4 regions of the Streptomyces sp. R44 genome follow, and region 4 is predicted to be linked to each of the others. Evidence: riboswitches for the same ligand, from Rfam matches in the RefSeq annotation. Region 4 holds a riboswitch; each other region holds the start of a gene.

Region 1 (4,865 bases), 4.3 Mb from region 4:
GGTGTCGCCCGGCTTCACCTTCCGCGGGCTCGCCGTCTTGGTGATCTCCAGGTCCGGGACCGGTACGGAGAAGGCGAGCCCGGACGGCACGTAGGTGTCGCCGCTGGTGGAGAAGGTCAGGTCCGCCGAGGTCGCGCCCGGTGGGACGGCGCCGGCCGGGACGTCGAAGGCCTTGGCGTCGATGCTCAGGTTGTTCGTGAGCTTCGGGGAGACCGCGCCGTCGTCCTCGCCGACGAAGAAGTTGTTCGTGTTGCCGGTGTGGGCCTCGGTGACGTTCCTGCCGTCGACGAGGAACTTGTCGCCCGGGGTGTTCCAGTCCCCCTCGTACGCCGTCACGCTCGCGCGTACCGTGCCCGGGCCCCGGTAGAAGCCGCCCACGGTGATCGTGGTCGCCGGGGACGTCGAGCGCTGGAGGACGTGGCCGCCGTACACGTACACGTTCCGCCGCTCGGGGGCCTTCACCCGGTCCGGACCGGGGAACCTGTGGACGACGGTCAGGGACCAGCCCGCGACGCAGCCCTTGCCGCTCGGCGCCCAGAGGTTGCCGACCGCCACCCGCGCGTCCGTCCCCGAGACGCCCGCGAAGGCGGCGGTCACGTCCGACTCGCCCGTGTAGTAGTGCGGGCCACTGGTGTCGGCCGGGTCGGCGACCATGCTGTCGATCGACACCGGGGTCGCGGGACCCGCCCCGACCCTGATCACCGGGGCCGTCGTCGTCGGGTCGCCGGGGGAGCGCCCGACGTCCGCGCCCGAGATGTCGCAGCGCTTCAGCTGCGCGCCGCTCGGGCCCTTGTACGTGCCGTCGTTCCCGCCCCAGAAGAGGCGGGCGTACGCGACCTCGGCGCCCGCCGGGATCTTGACGTGACCGGTGCTGGAGCCGAAGTCGGTGGTCCCGAGGCCGGCCGCGTCGATGCGCCGCATCACGAAGGTGTTGTTGTTGTCCGAGCCCTGGCCGGAGGCCGCCGTCGCGCAGCGGGCCGCCAGGTCCGCCGGGCCGGCCGGGCAGCCCATGACCGTGTTGCCGATCGTGGTGAAGTCGCCGTACAGCGACGCGTCGTACCGCTTGCCGAAGGGCTCGACCACGTCCGCGGCGGCCGGTCCTGCCGCCGCGGACGCGAGCGAGCCCGCCGTGAGCCCGATGACCGCGAGCACCCTGCCCAGGTGATGTTGTCTGAAGCGCATAAAAGGGCAATTTATGCAAAACGGATCATCGTGGGGCGTTACGCCACGCGGCGGTGTGCCTCCTCCTCGGACGTCACGCCACGCGGCGCTGTGCGTACTCCGCGATCTCGGCCATCGGCGGCCGCTCCTCCGTGTCCACCGCGTACGTCCGCGGCTCGAAGCCCTTCTCGCCCCGCTCGAACTGCGTGAGCCGCGGCCGCACCAGATGCCCCCGCGAGAGCCGCAGCTGCGCCGTCCGGTAGATCGCCGCCGCCATCCGGCCCAGCGCCTGCCCGTCCTGGTGCCGGTGCTTGCGCACCCCCACGTCCACCTGCGCGAGCGCGTCCAGGCCCACCGTGTGCAGGGCGTCCACGAGCAGCCCCAGCTCCACTCCGTAACCGACCGGGAACGGCAGCCGTTCGAGCAGCGAGCGCCGGGCCGCGTACTCGCCGCCCAGCGGCTGCACGAAACCGGCCAGCTGCGGCCAGTGGAGGTTCAGCAGCGGGCGGGCCACCAGTTCCGTCACCCGGCCGCCCTGACCGGGGGTCTTGCCGGAGGCGAGCCCATCGAATTCAGTGCCGAACGGGCGGTCGTACATCGCCTTCACGAACTCCACGTCCGGGTCCGTGAGCAGCGGGCCCACGATCCCCGTCACGAAGTCCGCCGAGAAGTCCCGCAGGTCCGCGTCCACGAAACAGACCACGTCCCCGCTCGTCGCCATCAGCGACCGCCAGAGCACCTCGCCCTTGCCGGGGACGGTCGGTATGCGGGGGAGTATCGCGTCCCGCGCGACCACCCGCGCGCCCGCCGCCGCCGCGACCTCCGCCGTACGGTCCGTGGAGCCCGAGTCGATCACCACCAGCTCGTCCACGAGGGGGACGGACTCGGTCATCAGCTCGCGCCGGATCACGGAGACGATGTCCCCGACCGTCGCCTCCTCGTTCAGCGCGGGCAGGACGACGCTGACCGTCGTGTTCCGCTTGGCTGCGAGGATCCGTTCCAGCGGCCTGTCCGTCACCGACCAGGACCGCCGGGCCAGCCAGCGCTCCACCTCTTCCAGCACGTGATCTCTCTCCATCTCGCGGGTCGGACGGCCGGTCCAAGGTTCCGGGCCTTCGGTTACAGTCTTGAACAACGCGGATGCCCGATGCACGTCGGGGTGCCGCCCGCGTCGGAGCGCAGGAACGAAAGTCCACCGCGCTTCACAATCGAATACCGCTCATCCAGAGGGGCAGAGGGAAACGGCCCGTTGAAGCCCCGGCAACCCTCCAGTCGGTTACTCGTCCTCCAGCGAGGCTCCCGGCTAGGGAAGGTGCCAAATCCGTCTCATGGCGAAAAATTCGTCATGGGAAAGATGAGGAGAAAGGGCCTCGCCTCCATGGCTGTTCAGACCGTCGCACCCACCACCGTCGACCTCGGTCCCGCGTCCGGGCTTTCCTGTCGCGAATGCGGTGAAGTCTTCCCGCTCGGCCCGATCTTCGCCTGTGAACTCTGTTTCGGACCGCTCGAAGTCGCGTACGACCTTCCCACCGGTGACCCCGAGGCGCTGCGGAAGCAGATCGAGGCCGGCCCCGCCAACATCTGGCGCTACGCCCCCCTCCTGCCCGTCCCCGCCGACGTCGCCGAGAAGCCCAACCTGAACCCCGGCTGGACCAAGCTCGTCCAGGCCGACAACCTCGCCCGCGAGCTCGGCGTCGCCCCCGGAAAGCTCTTCGTCAAGGACGACTCCGGCAACCCGACCCACTCCTTCAAGGACCGGGTCGTCGCCCAGGCCCTCGAAGCCGCCCGCGCCTTCGGCTTCACCACCCTCTCCTGCTCCTCCACCGGCAACCTGGCCGGCGCCGTCGGCGCCGCCGCCGCCCGCGCCGGCTTCCGCTCCTGCGTGTTCATCCCGCACGACCTGGAGCAGGGCAAGGTCGTCATGGCCGGTGTCTACGGCGGTGACCTCGTCGCCATCGAGGGCAACTACGACGACGTCAACCGCTTCTGCTCGGAGCTCATCGGCGACCCGCTCGGCGAGGGCTGGGGCTTCGTGAACGTCAACCTCCGCCCGTACTACGGCGAGGGCTCCAAGACGCTCGCGTACGAGATCTGCGAGCAGCTCGGCTGGGTCATCCCCGACCAGCTCGTCATCCCGATCGCCTCCGGCTCCCAGCTCACCAAGATCGACAAGGGTCTGCAGGAGCTCATCAAGCTGGGCCTCGTCGAGGACAAGCCGTACAAGATCTTCGGTGCCCAGGCCGAGGGCTGCTCCCCGGTGTCGGCGGCCTTCAAGGCCGGCCACGACGTCGTACGGCCCCAGAAGCCGAACACCATCGCCAAGTCCCTCGCCATCGGCAACCCGGCCGACGGCCCGTACGTCCTCGACATCGCCCGCCGGACCGGCGGCGCCGTGGAGGACGTCAACGACGAGCAGGTCGTCGAGGCCATCAAGCTCCTCGCGCAGACCGAGGGCGTCTTCGCCGAGACCGCGGGCGGCGTGACCGTCGGCGTCACGAAGAAGCTCGTCGAGGCCGGGCTCATCGACCCGAACCTCACCACCGTCGTCCTCAACACCGGCGACGGACTCAAGACCCTGGACGCGGTGGCCGACACCTCTCAGGCGACCGCCACCATCCGCCCGAGCCTGGACGCGTTCCGCGACGCCGGCCTGGCGCTCTGAAAGGTAACGAAGACATGGCCGTGAACGTCCGCATCCCCACCATCCTCCGCACCTACACGGGTGGTCAGTCCGAGGTCCAGGCCGAGGGCGCGACCCTCGCCGAGGTCATCGCGGACCTGGAGAAGAACCACACCGGCATCGCCGCCCGCGTCCTGGACGACCAGGGCAAGCTGCGCCGCTTCGTCAACGTCTACGTCAACGACGACGACGTGCGCTTCGAGCAGGGTCTGGAGACGGCCACCCCGGCCGGCGCGGGCGTCTCGATCATTCCGGCCGTCGCCGGCGGGTGCTGAGACCCGTAAAGCGCTACCAGTCAGTACCAATTGCCCCTTCCGCGCGATAAGCGGAAGGGGCAATTCTGCATGGTTGAGCGCGGTAGAGTTGGGGAAGTCCCCTCCGCTGCTCATGCCGGACGCATATGAGAATGCGTCCCCGCACGACAAGAAGCAGCCAAAGTGCCTGCGCGTTGTGTACGTTCTGCGCGCTTTGCCGGGCCCGACTTGCCCCGTAATTCCGGGGAATCTCCCCAATTCCCCTTTCCGGGGCGCCCAGAATTCTCGGTCGAATGACCTGTTGCAGAGGGCAGTTGGGCAGATACATTCAGCGGCGGTCGACGCGTTCCGGCGCAGGGTCTGACCCGGGTCCGCGAGGTGCGGTCCCGCGCAAGGGCCAGTAATAGGGGAGTTAGGCATGGCTCAGGGCACCGTCAAGTGGTTCAACGCGGAGAAGGGCTACGGCTTCATCGCGGTAGACGGTGGTGCGGATGTTTTCGTCCACTACAGCGCGATCCAGATGGATGGCTACCGCAGCCTCGAAGAGGGCCAGCGGGTCGAGTTCGAGATCTCGCAGGGCCAGAAGGGTCCGCAGGCGGACATGGTCAAGCTCGCCGTCTGAGCGCGGCGCGATCGGCCACCGACGCAACGCCGTCGAGGGGTCCGCATCCCTGAGGGGATGCGGACCCCTCGCGCGTTCCCGCCCCGCCCCCGCCCCGCCCCCGTACGCCCCCTTGATCGGCCTCCCGAAACGCGAGAGTCGCTTGCAC
Region 2 (4,865 bases), 390 kb from region 4:
CTGATCACGTCCGCGCCCTGACCATCGTCACCCTCGCCGGCGGCCTCGCCTCCACCGCCTTCGCACCCCTCACCGCCACCCTCGCCGACCACCTCACCTGGCGCACCACCTACCTCGTCCTCGCGGGCATCCTCGCCGCGATCACGATCCCGGCCCATGCTCTCGCCCTGCGCGCCCCCTGGCCACCAGCCCCACCCACGCCCACCGGCGTGACCTCAACGCCGCAAGAGGTCGTGCGCAGCAGCCCGTTCCTGCTGCTCGGACTGGCTTTCACGCTCTCGGCGTTCGCGATGTACGCCGTCGTCGTCACCCTCGTCCCCCTCCTGCTCGAACGCGGCTACACCACCAGCCAGGCCGCCTGGGCCCTCGGACTCGGCGGCGCCGGCCAGACCCTCGGCCGCACCCTCTACGCCGGCCTCGCCCGGAACACCGGCACCATCACCCGCACCGCCGCCCTCGTCGCCCTCGGCGCCCTGACCACCGCCGCGTTCGCTGTCGTCCCCGGGCCGTACGGCCTGCTGATCGTGGTGTCGGTCGTCGCGGGCATGGTCCGCGGCAACCTCACCCTCCTCCAGGCCACCGCCATCACCGACCGCTGGGGCGCCACCCACTACGGACGCCTCTCCGGCATCCTCAGCGCCCCTGCCATGACAGCGTCCGCCCTCGCCCCCTTCACCAGCGCCGTCCTCGCCCCGCCACTCGGCGGCACACCCCAGCTCTTCGGCCTGCTCGCCGGGCTCGGAGCCGCAGCCGCACTCATCGCCCTCGGCACCACCGTCCGCCCCCACACCTGAGCAGGTCGAGGCAACTGCGCGCACGGCCAGCCGACAGCCTCCATCGACGAGACGAGACGAGAGCAGCTGGCAGCAGGACGAGACGCCCCGACCGCAGCCGACGCGGAGACATGCATTGAGGGAGGAGAGACCTCAGTCGTCAGTCACCGGACGTACCCACGGTGACCTGCGAAGATCCCCTACGCGTTCCCAGAATCCAGAGGAGGCGTTCCAGGGGAGCTCCGGCGCGAGCCTCTGACCTGCGGGTTCGTATGGGGTTCGACTGCTCCCCGCCTGTGTGGGGATGGTCCCACCGTCTGAATGGGGGCGGTGGGCGTCCCCCGCCGGGATAAAGATGATCGGTCCGCTCCACGGCTGAAGCAACAGCGGACGCGGCCGGGGTGGCGGGCGTGGCGTCGGGGTTTTGTGCGGGTTGTCGGGTGATGATGGGGCGGTGCGACTTGATCATGTGTCCTATGCGGTGGCCCGCGACAGTTTCGTCTCGACCGTGCAGTGGATCGGATCGGCCCTCGGCGCCGGGTTCGTCGACGGGGGTGTGCATCCGCGATTCGGCACCCGTAATTTCGTTCTCCCGCTGAGCGGCGGTACCTACGTCGAGGTCGTCACCACACTCGACCACCCCGCCGCCGACCGTGCACCCTTCGGCCGGGCGGTCGCGCACCGTGCCGCCGAGGGCGGCGGTTGGCTCGGTTGGGTGGTCTCCGTCGACGACATGGCCCCGGTCGAGACCCGCCTCGGCCGCACGTCGGCCGAGGGTCATCGCGTCCGCCCCGACGGGTTCGACCTGAGGTGGAAGCAGATCGGCCTGCTGGAACTGATGGAGGACCCGCAACTGCCGTACTTCCTCGAATGGCTGGTCCCCATCGAGGAGCGCCCGAGCGCCGACCCGCGCACCTCCACCACCATCCACGGGGTCTCCATCGCCGGCGACGCCGCCTCCATCGCCGAATTCCTTGGCGAACCGGCCGACCACCCCCTTGACCAGATTGACGTCACCTGGGTCGAGGATGAGGAACCGGGCCTGGTCTCGGTTGAGTTCGCCACCGCCCACGGCCCGGTCACGATCTGACCAGGGCCCGACTGAGGCCGACGGCGTCCACGTCCTGGGCCCTGGCGCCCCGCTCGTCCTTCAGCTGCTCGTCGGACGCGTCCAGTGGCCGGCCAGGGCGTCGTGCTGGCCCGCGGCCTTGCCGTGGTGTGTGACCCCCGGCAGGCCCTCGTCCTGGCGTGGGCGCCCCGGGCGGACAAGGTGACCACGCTTCACCAGGTGTCCATCGAGAGTGGTTTAGACCCTCGCTGATGGGTAATCTGTCGGTGCGCGAGTCGGATGCTCGCGCACCTTGAAGAGGAGCTGAGGGATACGGCCCGTTGAAGCTCCGGCAACCCTCTGCCATGGCCATTTGATGCCCATGGAAAGGACGGCCCTGCCCGTCCGGTGATGGTGCCAACTCCGTCTCGCGGCGAGAGCCGCTGCGAGGGTAAGCCCCCTTGGGGGCGACGGATGGTGCCTTCACGATGCTTCAAGACGTGTTCTCGTGGATCTCTTCCCGCACGATCATCCCCCTGTGTCTGGTGCTGTGCGCCCTTGTGGGCATGGTGCCTCTACTGATCGTGACCGTGGGCCTGCTGCCCGCCTGGATGGCGTGGCCATGGATGGCCGATCACAAGCAGAAGAACACTCTGTCACTGATCAAGACTCTGGCCTCGTGGTCAACCGGTCTTTTGGCGAAAGCGACCCAGGGATTCACGGGACGGAAGCCTGATCAGGCCCGCACCTGACACAACCTGTTCCCCGCGCCTGGGGGGTTGGTCGCCACTCGTAGAGCCCCGACTCGGGGTCGAGCTCCTGCTCCCAGCCTGCGCGGGGATGGTCCCTGTCAGGCGATCGTTTGCCGACAGGCCGGGCCGGCTTCATCCGGTCGCCCGGGTCCACTGTGCTTGACAGCGGACTGTCCGGGCGGGTCGGGCGGTGGGAGGCTGCGGGTCGTGTCTGGGTTGATCTTGGACAAGCTCACCGAACCAGCCGATGAGGGAAGCGATCTGGAGTGCGGGCACGCCCTCGTTCGCTGTGCGGGCCTTGTTGTGCCACCGACGGAATGGGCTTGCCCAGGTGACGAAACGCGGTCGACGGTCGGCCGGGCATCTCGGCTCTGCCTGCGCTCGCACCGCAGCTGGCTCCCGTTAGCGGTCATCACCCGGGATCGCGGACACACCTGCGCGGGATCGACGCCCGGCGGAAGCCACATTCCTGCAGGTCAGTCAATTCCGTCGGTTGCCCTAGGGGATGACGAGTAGCTTGCCGGTGGTACGCCGGGCCTCCAGATCGCGGTGAGCTTGGGCGACCTCGGCGAGCGGGTAGCGGGCCGTCACGCTGGTCTCAAGGACCTTGGTGCGCACCAATTCGAGCACGTCGGCGGCGCGCCGGAGCAGCTCGGACCGATCGGCGATGAAGTCCCCGAGGCTTGGCCGGATCAGGGTCAGCGAACCGCCGTGGGCGAGCCGGATGGGGTCGAAGGGCGGCACTGCACCACTCGCGGCGCCGAAGAGCACCAGGTGGCCGCGGGTTCGCAGGCTGGCGAGGCTCGCATCGAAGGTGTCCCTGCCGACGCCGTCGAAGACGACAGGCAGGCCCTGGCCGCCATGGAGCCGCTTCACCTCGGCGGCGAGATCGTCCACTGCGGAGTAGAGGATCACCTCGGCGGCCCCGGCGCGCCGCGCCAGCTGGGCTTTCTCCGGTGTCGAGGTTGTGCCGATCACTCTGCCGCCGAGGTGGGTGATGAGCTGGGTCAGCACAAGCCCCATGCCGCCGGCAGCAGCGTGCACGAGCACCGTGTCGCCTGGCTGGACCGGGTAGGCGTCCTTGACGAGGTAGTGCGCCGTCATGCCCTGCAGCAGCACGGCGGCGGCGGCCTCGAAGTCGACGCCGTCGGGCAGGGGCACGAGCCGGGAGGAGTCCACGACTGCCTGCTCGGCATAGGTGCCGGGAATCTCCACCCAGCCGACCCGGTCTCCCACAGCGACGTGGGTGACGCCGGGTCCAACCTCGAGGACCGTGCCCGCGCCCTCAGTGCCCGGGGTGAAGGGCAGCGGGAGGGTGTACCGGCCCTGGCGGTGGTATACGTCGAGGAAGTTGACGCCGGACGCGGCGACCTCCACGACCGCCTGGCCCGGGCCCGGCATCGGTTGATCAATGTCGACCAGTCGCAGCACCTCGGGACCGCCCACTTCGGAAACCTGTATCGCTCGCATGACCCCTCCTGAAACGGCTAACTTCCCTCACCAACTCCGGTCGTGGCGATCCGATTCCCGCTCGCGGTGAGGTGTCGTAGCCGTCTCGTGCCCACGTGGGAGAAGGGTGCCACCGACGGAATGGGCTTGCCCAGGTGACGAAACGCGGTCGACCGTCGGCCGAGGAGCCAGCTCAGGGCAGGCATGGCGATCAGGGGGGTGTGGGCTGTCTTCAGGGAGGTGGAGTCGGCCAGGTGTCCCAGCAGGGGGCTGATGAGGCCGCCGATGCTGACGGTGAGGCCGAGGGTGACGCCGCTGGCAGTAGCGATACGGGAGGTCAGGTAATCCTGGCCCAGGGTGACCTGGAGGGAGAAGGGGACGTACAGGCCGACGGAGGTGAGGGCCACGAGGAGGAACATGGCCGGGCCGGGTGCGTAGATCATTCCGGTCACGGCGGCGATGGAGAGCAGGTAGGACCAGCGGGAGACATGGACGCGGTCGTAGCGGTTGACCAGGGACCCTCCCAGGACCGAGCCGCCTGCGCCGCCCAGGAACAGCAGGACCAGGCGATGGTGCCCGCGGTGGTGCTGCCCTGCATGCGCTGCTGGGCGTAGAGGGAGATGAAGGTGCATACGCCGGTGAAGACGATGGAGCGGAAGACGACCGCCAGGGACAGCTTCACGAACGAGGCCACATCAGCGGCGCCCCGCGGTGCCTCCGTCTTGGACGCGCCGGCCTCGGGCCGGGCGAGCATCCGGAGCACGGGCACACACAGAGCGGCGTCGGCGAGCGCGGGCAGGACCAGGACGGGCGTCCAGCGCAGGGAGCCGTGTCCGATCACGG
Region 3 (4,865 bases), 2.0 Mb from region 4:
CGAGCTTGACCCAGCCGGGCGGGCGCAGCACATAGGCGGCCGCCGCCACGTCGACGGGGTCGGCGGCCGCGGGCGGGGTGCCGGTCTCCACGGCTCCGGCCAGCTCGGGCTCACCCTGCTTGAACCGTTCGCCGATCCGCTGCCGGAAGAGCGGGTCGCTCTCCAGGGCGGCGGCCATCGCGTTGCCGGCGAACTTGGCCCGCCGGCTCGCGGTGAAGCGGGCGTACTGCCGCAGGGGCGCGGGCAGCTCCGCGACGGTGAGCCCGCCGAAGGCGTCCGCGACCAGCGCGACGACCCGTCGCCGTACACCTTCCGGCAATGGGTGGTCGAGCGTCTCGGCAGCGTCACCTGCCGCGCCGGCCGGCTCACCACCGTGCGCGGGCTGCTCCACGATCCGTCACCCCTATGTCGTCCGCGCCGTCCCTCAGGAGGCGGCGCCCGGCCTGTCCACCAGTTCGATCTGGTCCACCGCGTTGCACCAGCGGCAGCGGACCGACTCGATGGTCTCACTGACCACCTGCCGCTCCTCGACCGTCGGATCCCCGGCGAGGTCCAGATGGACGTACTCCACGACCTTGGAGGAGCGGGTCACGTCGAAGCGGGTCAGATTGCCGCAGAGCGTGCAGCGCCAGCGGGTCTCGTCGGTCGGCAGGGGAACCGTCGTCATCGGTGCCGTCCTTCTTCCTGTTGCGTGGTACCAGGTGCGGGTGCCGCGGTGCGCCGTCGAACTGCGGTGGTGGTGCCCGTAACCCTACGGCCTCGCGGGGAGGGCAGGGCACGGCGAGGCACTCTGTCCACTTCGGCCCCGGTACGCCATGATCTGTCCATGATCGACTGGCGAGGCGCGGCCCTCGGTGCCTGGCGGGGCACCCGCAGCGGACCCACGGTGACCTACGGACTGATCGCCGCCTGCTGCCTGCTCTTCGCCGTCAGCCCGGTCTCCGGACTCAACCCGGGGTACGGCACGGGCGAAGAGCTCCTGGCCGCCCAGGGCGCCTACTTCCGCCGCTGGGGCGTCGTGCCCGCCGAGCTGACCGGCGGCGACCCGCGCGCCCTGCTCACCCCGCTGACCGCGCTCTTCGTCCACGGGAGCTGGCTCCACCTCCTGGGAAACATGCTCTTCCTGTACGTCTTCGGCGCCATGGCCGAGGAGCGCATGGGCGCCGCCGAGTTCTGCCTCTTCTACCTGGGCACCGGCTACATCGCCCTGTCCGGGTACGCGGTGGCGCACGCGGACAGCGAGCAGACCCTGGTCGGGGCCTCCGGGGCGATCTCCGCGGTGCTCGGGGCCTTTCTCTTCCTCTTCCCCCGATCCCGGGTCACCAGCCTCTTCCCCTTCCTGTTCTTCCTGCCGCTGCGCTTCCCCGCCTGGATCGTGCTGATCTTCTGGTTCACGCTCCAGTGGCTGGCCGCGCGGGCGGCGGGCGCGGGACCCGGCGTCGCCTATCTGGCCCACGTCGTGGGCTTCTCCGTCGGCTTCCTCTACGCCTGGGTGCGCTTCCGCGGTGGGGATAGAGTGAAAGCCCAAGCCGCGGCGACCGAGGGAGAAAGCCAGCCGTGATCACCGCGATCGTGCTCATCAAGACCAGCGTGGACCGCATCCCCGAGATCGCCGAGTCGATCGCCGCGCTCGACAGCGTCAGCGAGGTCTTCTCGGTCACCGGTACGTACGACCTGATCGCCATGGTCCGGGTGCCGCGCCACGACGACCTGGCGGACGTGATCCCCGGCCGTATCAGCAAGATTCCGGGCGTCGAGGCCACGGACACGCACGTCGCCTTCCGGACGTACTCCCAGCACGACCTGGAGGCGGCCTTCGCCATCGGCCTGGAGTCCTGACCCCGGGCACGCGGCACGACTGAAGGGGGCCTCCCGACCGGGAGGCCCCCTTCACCCGTACGAGTGAGCAATCAGCCGCGGTCGGGGACGCAGCGGCCGTCCTCGGTGCGGTACTTCCACTGCGCGCCGTCCCGGACGAGCTCCTTCACGGCGCCGACGAACCGGTCCACGTGCTCGTCCGGCGTACCGGCGCCGAAGCTCACCCGGATGGCGTTGAGCGAGCGCTCCCCCGGGGCCGCCTCGGGGGCGCCGCACTCGCCCGGGTCCTGCGGGTCGCTGCCGAGCAGGGTGCGGACCAGCGGGTGGGCGCAGAAGAGGCCGTCGCGGACGCCGATGCCGTACTCGGCGGAGAGCACGGCGGCGAAGTGGGAGCTGTTCCAGCCCTCCACGACGAAGGAGATGACGCCCACCCGGGGCGCGTCGTCGCCGAAGAGCGAGAGCACCCGCACTTCAGGCACCTCGGCCAGGCCCTCGCGGACCTTGGCGATCAGGTGCTGCTCGCGGGCGACGAGGGAGTCGAAGCCGGCCTCGGTCAGCGCCTTGCAGGCGGAGGCGATCGAGTAGACGCCGATGACGTTCGGCGAACCGGCTTCATGTCGGGCCGCGGTGGTGTGCCACTCCACGTCCACACCACCGTCGGCCCGACGGGCTACCTTGCGGGACGCTCCACCGCCCGCGAGGTAGGGCTCGGAATCCTGCAGCCAGTCGGCACGGCCGGCGAGGACGCCGGAGCCGAAGGGCGCGTACAGCTTGTGCCCGGAGAAGGCGACCCAGTCCACGTCCAACTCCCGTACGGAGACCGGGTGGTGGGGGGCCAGCTGGGCCGCGTCGAGCACGATCCGGGCGCCGTGCGCGTGCGCGGCGGCGGCGAGCTCCTTCACCGGCCACAGCTCCCCGGTGACGTTGGAGGCGCCGGTCACGCAGACGAGGGCGGGACCGTACGGGTCGCGGTCGGCGAGGGCGCGCTCCAGGGTCTCGACGGCCTGGGCCGGGGTGCGCGGCGCGTCGAGGTAGGTGACGCGGGCGTCCCGCCAGGGCAGCAGCGAGGCGTGGTGCTCGGTCTCGAAGACGAAGACCTGGCAGCCGGCCGGGAGGGTGGCGGCGAGCAGGTTCAGCGAGTCGGTGGTGGAGCGGGTGAAGACGACCTGGTCGTCGGGGCGGCAGTCGAGGAACTCGGCGACAGTGACGCGGCTGTTCTCGAAGAGGTCGGTGGAGAGCTGGGAGAGGTAGCCGGCGCCGCGGTGGACGCTGCCGTAGTACGGGGCGTAGGCGGCGACGTCGTCCCAGACCCGCTGGAGGGCCGGCGCGCTGGCCGCGTAGTCGAGCGCCGCGTAGGTCACCTCGCCACCGGTGACGAGCGGGACGGTGACGTCCCGGCCGAGGACCGGCAGCGGGGCGGCGCAGCAGGGATCGGCGGACTCGGCGGCGGTGGCGGTCTCGACGGTGGCGGCGTTCGGGCATGCGGACATGACGGTGTCTCCCGGCATAAAAGGGGCGCGAAAAGGCGTGAAAGAGCCCGCAGGGCAGCGCGAAGAAGGGTGCCGCGTACGGGCGGAAAAGGTGGAGAGAGGGGCCGAAAGGGCCCTAACGCATTCGCTTGCTCACGAGACACCGCTCCCTAGAGGACCAAGGACCCCAGGGTGGTGCGCAGGGGTCCGCGCTTGCCGCAGGCTTCTGCCGTACGACCTGGTCTTCACCCGGGGCACCCCGCCACGGACGGAGGGTTGCCGGACAGCCAGCCGGGGCTTGAGGGCTGTCGCTCATGACCTGATACAGAACGTAGTTCAGCTGATCGACACCGCGCAACCCCGTCCGTATGCCGGACGGGGCCGCGCGTGGCGCGTCAGCGGTTGGTGGCGGCGATCCACCGCTCCAGGGACCGCTGGGCCGCGCCGGAGTCGATCGCCTCCGCGCCCCTCGCGATTCCCGCGGCCAGCTGCTCCGCGAGGGTGCCCGTGCCGGGGTCCAGGGCGGTGAGCGCCGCCGCCGCGTTGAGCAGCACCGCGTCCCGTACCGGACCGCTCTCCCCCGCGAGCAGCCGGCGGGCGACGTCGGCGTTGAACGAGGCGTCGTCGCCGCGCAGCGCCTCCAGCGGGACGAGGTCGATGCCGACGTCCCGCGGGTCGAAGCGCTCCTCGGTGACGCCGCCGTCCCGGACCACCCAGACCCGGGAGGTGGAGGTCGTGGTGAGCTCGTCCAGGCCGTCGTCGCCGCGGAAGACCAGGGCGGAGTTGCCGCGCTCGGCGAAGACCCCGGCGACGACGGGCGCCATCCGCGGGTCGGCGACGCCGACGGCCTGGGCCCGTACCTTGGCCGGGTTGGTCAGCGGCCCGAGGACGTTGAAGGTCGTCCGGATGCCCAGCTGGCCGCGGGCCGCGGCGACGTGCCGCAGCGAGGGGTGGAACTTGATCGCGAAGCAGAGGGTGATGCCCGCTTCGTCGGCGACCTCGGCGACCCGCTGCGGGGTCAGGTTCAGATTGACGCCGAGCTTCTCCAGGACGTCGGAGGAGCCGGAGGCGGAGGACGCGGCGCGGTTGCCGTGCTTGACGACCTTGGCGCCGGTCCCGGCGACCACGATCGACGCCATCGTGGAGATGTTGACCGTCTTGGCGCCGTCGCCGCCGGTGCCGACGATGTCGACGGTCCGCCCGGGCACCTCGATGACGTTGGCGTGCTCGTACATGGTCCGGACGAGGCCGGCGATCTCCTGCACGGTCTCGCCCTTGGCGCGCAGCGCGACCATGAAGCCGGCGATCTGCGCGTCGGTCGCCTCGCCGCTCATGATCAGGTCCATCGCCCAGGCCGTGTCGTCGGCGGAGAGGTCGTGGCCGTCGAGGAGTCCGTTCAGCAGGACGGGCCAGGAGCGGCCCGCCGACGTAGGTCCTCCAGCGGGGGTCGCAGCGCTCATGGCAGCTCCAGATGATCACGTGACGGATACACACCCACCCTATCGATGTCCGGGCACGGCAAAGAGCCCCGTCCATCGAATGGACGGGGCTCTTGCCGTGGCGACCATGGGGGTCCCC
Region 4 (4,865 bases):
GGAGCTCTAACGGCAGGTGCTGGTCACAGCCATTCGTTGATAGCAGCGATGAGGACGGTGGCCTCGTAGCGGGCGGCGAGCTTGTTGTAGCGTGTGGCGACCGCGCGGTTCCTCTTGAGGCGGTTGATCCCGCACTCGACCGCGTGACGCTCGCGGTAGTCGACCGGGTCGAAGCGTGGCGGCCGACCGCCGCGGGAGCCGAGCTTCTGGCGGTTGCGCGCCTGGTCGGCCTTGTCCGGGATGGTGCAGCGGCTCCCGCGGGGGCGCAGGTAGGCGCGGTTCTTGCGGGAGGCGTACGCCTTGTCGGCCCGCACCCGATGGGGGCGGACGCGCGGCCGGCCTGGCCCGAGGCGGGGCACGCGAACCTTCTCCAGCACGGGCTCGAACTGCGGCGAGTCTCCGCGCTGCCCTGCCGTGACCAGGATCGACATGGGCTTCTGTCCCTGCTCGACGGCCAGGTGCAGCTTGGTGGTGAACCCGCCGCGCGAGCGTCCCAGCCCGTGATCACGGGGCTCGGTGAAGATGCCGCCCGGCGGTTCCTTTTGCCGGTCGCCCTGCTTGCGGGCCCCGGCCGCATGCTGATGGGCGCGGCAGACCGTGGAGTCGACGTTCAAGTCCCACACGATCGCGCCCTTCGCGTCGGCCAGGGACTGGAACTGGGTGAGGATTCGCTGCCAGGTGCCGTTCCGCTGCCACCGGCGGAATAGGTCGTAGACCCGGCTCCACGGTCCGTACTCGACGGGGACGTCCCGCCACGGAAGAACCGAGATCATGCACAGCCCAAGATCCACTTTCGATACACGGCCTAGTCGGGTCGCGGGGCCGGGCGGTGGGGGAGAGCGCAGGCGGCGGTACCTCCCGGCATGCGGTGACGGTTGTTCGCGATGAGCCGGTACACACCGTGGGCCACCCACCGCACGGGAGGAAGCGTGAGCAACGCACCCGCCGCCGGCCACCCTCCGCCCGAGCTCAAGAGCACCTTCGCGACGGCCTGGGCGCCCCCGTACACGACACCGCCGGGCGTGACCCACAGCACTTCGTGCGAGGCCCGCGTCGACGTGACGCCGAGACCCTCCAAGTCCGCGAACTGCCAGGCAGTGGTCTCGCACCGGGGCTTCAGGCGTCGCTCGGCGAACCTCACCGAGGTGGAGCAGAATCCGCAGTCTCCATCGAAAACGAGCACAGGCTGATTTCGCATGACCCCATCATGCCGCGCGGGGAGCGGAGCGGCTGCCGCGGCTCCGTCCTTACGTTCAGGAGCGGCATACGACCTCGGTCAGGCGGTCGGCGGCGTCGACGGCGGCCTTCGCGAGCCGGGCGCCCGGGTGCCGGGTGAGGCGTTGGATCGGGCCCGTGACCGTCACGGCGGCCACCACCCGCTGCGACGGGCCGCGGACCGGCGCCGAGACAGAGGCCATGCCGGGTTCGCGCTCACCGATCGACTGGGCCCAGCCCCGGCGCCGTACGCCGCTCAGGGCGGTCGCGGTGAAGCGGGCACCCTGCAGGCCCTGGTAGAACCGCTCCGGCTCCTCCCAGGCCAGCAGGACCTGGGCGGCGGAGCCGACCTTCATGGGGAGTGTGGACCCCACCGGCACGATGTCGCGCAGGCCGGACGTCCGCTCGGCGGCGGCGACGCAGACGCGCACCTCACCCTGGCGCCGGTAGAGCTGCGCGCTCTCGCCCGTGGCGTCCCGGAGGGAGGTCAGGACCGGGCCGGCCGCGGCCAGCAGGCAGTCCTCGTCCGAGGCGGCCGAGAGCTCGGCGATCCAGGGCCCGAGGACGAACCGGCCCTGGATGTCCCTGCCGACCAGCCGGTGGCGTTCGAGCGCCGTGGCGAGCCGGTGGACCGTGGGCCGCGCGAGACCGGTGGTGGCGACCAGCCCGGCCAGATGGGCAGGGCCCGACGCCAGCGCGTCGAGGATCACCGCGGCCTTGTCGAGGACGCCGACACCGCTAGAAATATCCGAAATGTCCATGGAAAGGGGTACTCCAGTCTCGGCGCGCGAGCATGCCTCGCGGCGACCTCACCCGGGGGAGGGCAGGGGAAGGAAGGTGAGGGAGGGGGATGGTCAGCGGGAAAGGGCCGAAGACGTCGGCCGATATGCCGCGACGATCATGAGCTGGGTACGCGGAAAGCCCGGAACGGACAGAGCCGGGGCGAAGGGCAGCGTAGAGAGCACCGTGTCTCCTCATCTTTTCCCGCGCCACGTTGGCGCAGGCCGGAGTTGGCACTGATCCCGACGAGACGGCGCGAACAGGGAGCGCCGAGACGATCGGGGAGTTGCCGGGGCTTCGTAGGGCCGGTCCCTCCACCCCTCTGGATGATTCGCGGAGAACCATACAAGACTCCCGGGGCGAGCTGCCAGGGGGCCCCTGGTGACGCCATCGGACAGGCCGTGCCGCGTGTGCTGAACGCCGGCGCCTCGCCCGGCTGCCGGGGGAGCTCGTCCCGGCTCGTAGGGATCCCACCCGCAGGATGATCCCCGGCCGCCGCGCGATAGATTGCCGGCGACACGAGAAAAGAGCTCGCATGGACTCCCGCATCCCGCGGCTGCGACGCAAGCTTGCACGCATTCCCTACACGCCCCACCGAAGCCACTCCTTCGGCGAGGAACGGCACGCATTCCGTCTCGGCCCCCGCTTGCCCGAAGCCCGGGCAGACGCCTTCGAAGCCGAGAACGACGTGGAACTCCCGCGCCCCTACCGAGACTTCCTCACGAACATGGGCGGCACGGGTGCGTCCCCGTACTACGGACTGATCCCCCTGGAACGCTGCGCCCTCTTCACGATGAACCGCGCATCCGCCGACACGCGGACGAGAGGATTCCGTCGGGCCTACCGCCCCACACGCGAAGGCCACCTCTTCCTGCACGTCATCGAACGCGGCTGCAGCGACCTCGCCCTCCTCGGAGTGACCGGCCCGCTCACCGGGCGCGTCCTCATCGGCAACACCGACGGCTTCTGGGGCCCGAACGTCTCCTCGGCCCCGGACTTCCTCGCCTGGTACGAGCGCTGGCTCGACCACATGGCCGGCGGACAGGACAACCGAGCCCTGCTGCTCACCTCACCGCGGCTGCACGTCCACCCACAGCAGTACCGACTCTCGCCGAAGATCTGACCCCGGCCCGGGCCCGGGCCCTGACTCTGGCCCGGGAACGGCGGGGCGTGGGAGCTACCGCCTGCGTTCGGCCGCGGTGAGACCGCGCAGTGTCCACAGCCCGTACGCGGCAAGAAGCGGCTTGAGCAGCGTCCACTCCCCGAGGCGATAGTCGGCGGCGCGTACGAGCCTGTCGGCGAGATCAGGCCGCTGACGGCGCAGGTAGGCGCGCGCCTTGAGCGCGTGTGCGGGCTGGGACACGATCGCGATGCGCTCCGCGTCCTCGATCAGCGGGACCACGTGGGTGATGTTCTCCCAGGTGGTCCTGCTCCGGTCCTCGACGAGAACACGGCCCGTGTACCGCAGAACGGACCGCGCGTAGTCGGCCATCAGCTCGGCCTCGGCGGTGTCACCACCGACCGCCCCTCCGCTGAAGACGACCACGGAGTCGCCGCCGGCGTCCGCATCGACGGAACGGATCCCGGCCCGGACCCGCCAGCGGTTGATGAGGTTGATCGACTCGGACGGATTGCGGTAGCCGAGCACGACCACAGCCCGGGAACCGTGGCCGCCGGCCTCGACCAGGGTCCGCGACCAACGCCGGTTCAACCACTCACCCCAGGCCAGCACGGCGACTCCGGCGGCCGGCAACGTCCACGCTCGCATCGGCAACGTCCACGCTCGCATGACGGACGATCCTAGGCCCTGCCCGGCGGGTCACGCCGGGCCGTCGGCGCCGCGTCCCTGCGCGGCGCGGCGGGCCAGGAGCTGGGCGTAGGAGTCGGGTCCGTCGAAAACGCCTCGACATCGGTGGCCTCGATGAGGAACGCTGCGCGCGATGACCAGAATTGACGACACGCCGCCCGCGTGGGACGAGCGCACCCAGCTCACCACGTTCCTCGACTACACCCGTGACACGGCCCGCGCCAAGTGCGAGGGCGTCTCCGCGGAGAACGCCCGCAAGGCGATCCTGCCGAAGTCACCGCTGATGACCATGAGCGGAGTGATCAACCACCTCCGCTGGGTCGAGTACTACTGGTTCGAAGTGGTCCTCCTCGGCGGGGAGGACATCGGCCCCTGGACCGATGAGGACCCCGACCGCGAGATGCGTATCGCCGTCGACTTCCCGCTCACGCAGTTGCTCGACGAATACGCCGAACAGAGCGCCCGCTACCGCGAACTGGTCGCCGAGAACGACCTGGAGACCAAGGCGAAGCGCGCCATCCGCAACGGCCTCCACGTCGATCTGCGCTGGATCCTCCTGCACCTCACCGAGGAGACGGCCCGCCACAACGGACACCTCGACATCCTGCGCGAGCTGCTCGACGGCACGACCGGCGACTGAGCCGCTGTCCGTTGGAGACCACGGGGGCCGGCTGCCGTTGCTGCCTCGGGCCCGCAGGGTGGCCCGCTGGTTCTTCGGCTCCGGCGCACCGTCGGGTATGTCCCCCGAACGCGTGCGGAAGGGGGCTCCGTGCGATCCTCCGTCCATGAATGAGTTCGGCGACGCGCACATACGCTACGGGACGCTGCTGTGGATGGCCCTCCTCGCAGCCGACGCCCAGGACCAACGGTCCTGGTTGGGGGAGCGCGAGCTGGAGACGGAGCCGGTCGTCGAAGAGGTGGAACTCCTCTGCCGCATGTCCGAAGGGTTCGCCGAGCGCGGGGTCCTCGAACCCGGGCAACTGCGCGACCTTCAGGCCGTCGGCCGGCGACTCGGCGAGATCGACGCCGGGCATCGCGTCGGCCTCTGGGCCGACGCCCTGGC

Evidence for each region. Region 4 has a riboswitch for S-adenosylmethionine ahead of AB5J54_RS02160 (IclR family transcriptional regulator). Riboswitches for the same ligand answer to the same signal wherever they lie in the genome.
Region 1: linked by a shared signal. The riboswitch ahead of thrC (threonine synthase) and the one ahead of AB5J54_RS02160 (IclR family transcriptional regulator) in region 4 are both predicted to bind S-adenosylmethionine.
Region 2: linked by a shared signal. The riboswitch ahead of AB5J54_RS00115 (hypothetical protein) and the one ahead of AB5J54_RS02160 (IclR family transcriptional regulator) in region 4 are both predicted to bind S-adenosylmethionine.
Region 3: linked by a shared signal. The riboswitch ahead of AB5J54_RS11390 (aminotransferase class V-fold PLP-dependent enzyme) and the one ahead of AB5J54_RS02160 (IclR family transcriptional regulator) in region 4 are both predicted to bind S-adenosylmethionine.

What each region holds. Positions count from the first base shown of each region.
Region 1 is NZ_CP163444.1:4,758,766-4,763,630, forward strand. It holds gene AB5J54_RS22195 (hypothetical protein) at 1-1,182, opposite strand, end outside; gene AB5J54_RS22200 (glucosyl-3-phosphoglycerate synthase) at 1,256-2,224, opposite strand; SAM riboswitch class I at 2,378-2,522, shown strand; gene thrC (threonine synthase) at 2,516-3,823, shown strand; gene AB5J54_RS22210 (MoaD/ThiS family protein) at 3,838-4,116, shown strand; gene AB5J54_RS22215 (cold-shock protein) at 4,514-4,717, shown strand.
Region 2 is NZ_CP163444.1:19,849-24,713, reverse strand. It holds gene AB5J54_RS00125 (MFS transporter) at 1-794, shown strand, start outside; gene AB5J54_RS00120 (VOC family protein) at 1,198-1,863, shown strand; SAM riboswitch class I at 2,132-2,273, shown strand; gene AB5J54_RS00115 (hypothetical protein) at 2,310-2,573, shown strand; gene AB5J54_RS00110 (quinone oxidoreductase) at 3,072-4,043, opposite strand; partial or broken gene AB5J54_RS00105 (MFS transporter) at 4,205-4,865, opposite strand, start outside.
Region 3 is NZ_CP163444.1:2,456,499-2,461,363, forward strand. It holds gene AB5J54_RS11370 (NYN domain-containing protein) at 1-391, opposite strand, end outside; gene AB5J54_RS11375 (hypothetical protein) at 425-667, opposite strand; gene AB5J54_RS11380 (rhomboid family intramembrane serine protease) at 827-1,561, shown strand; gene AB5J54_RS11385 (Lrp/AsnC family transcriptional regulator) at 1,558-1,839, shown strand; gene AB5J54_RS11390 (aminotransferase class V-fold PLP-dependent enzyme) at 1,911-3,308, opposite strand; SAM riboswitch class IV at 3,492-3,607, opposite strand; gene trpD (anthranilate phosphoribosyltransferase) at 3,683-4,747, opposite strand.
Region 4 is NZ_CP163444.1:414,538-419,402, reverse strand. It holds gene AB5J54_RS02170 (IS5 family transposase) at 24-773, opposite strand; gene AB5J54_RS02165 (thiol-disulfide oxidoreductase DCC family protein) at 806-1,198, opposite strand; gene AB5J54_RS02160 (IclR family transcriptional regulator) at 1,254-1,976, opposite strand; SAM riboswitch class I at 2,187-2,328, opposite strand; gene AB5J54_RS02155 (SMI1/KNR4 family protein) at 2,531-3,118, shown strand; gene AB5J54_RS02150 (YdcF family protein) at 3,173-3,763, opposite strand; gene AB5J54_RS02145 (DinB family protein) at 3,936-4,442, shown strand; gene AB5J54_RS02140 (hypothetical protein) at 4,588-4,865, shown strand, end outside.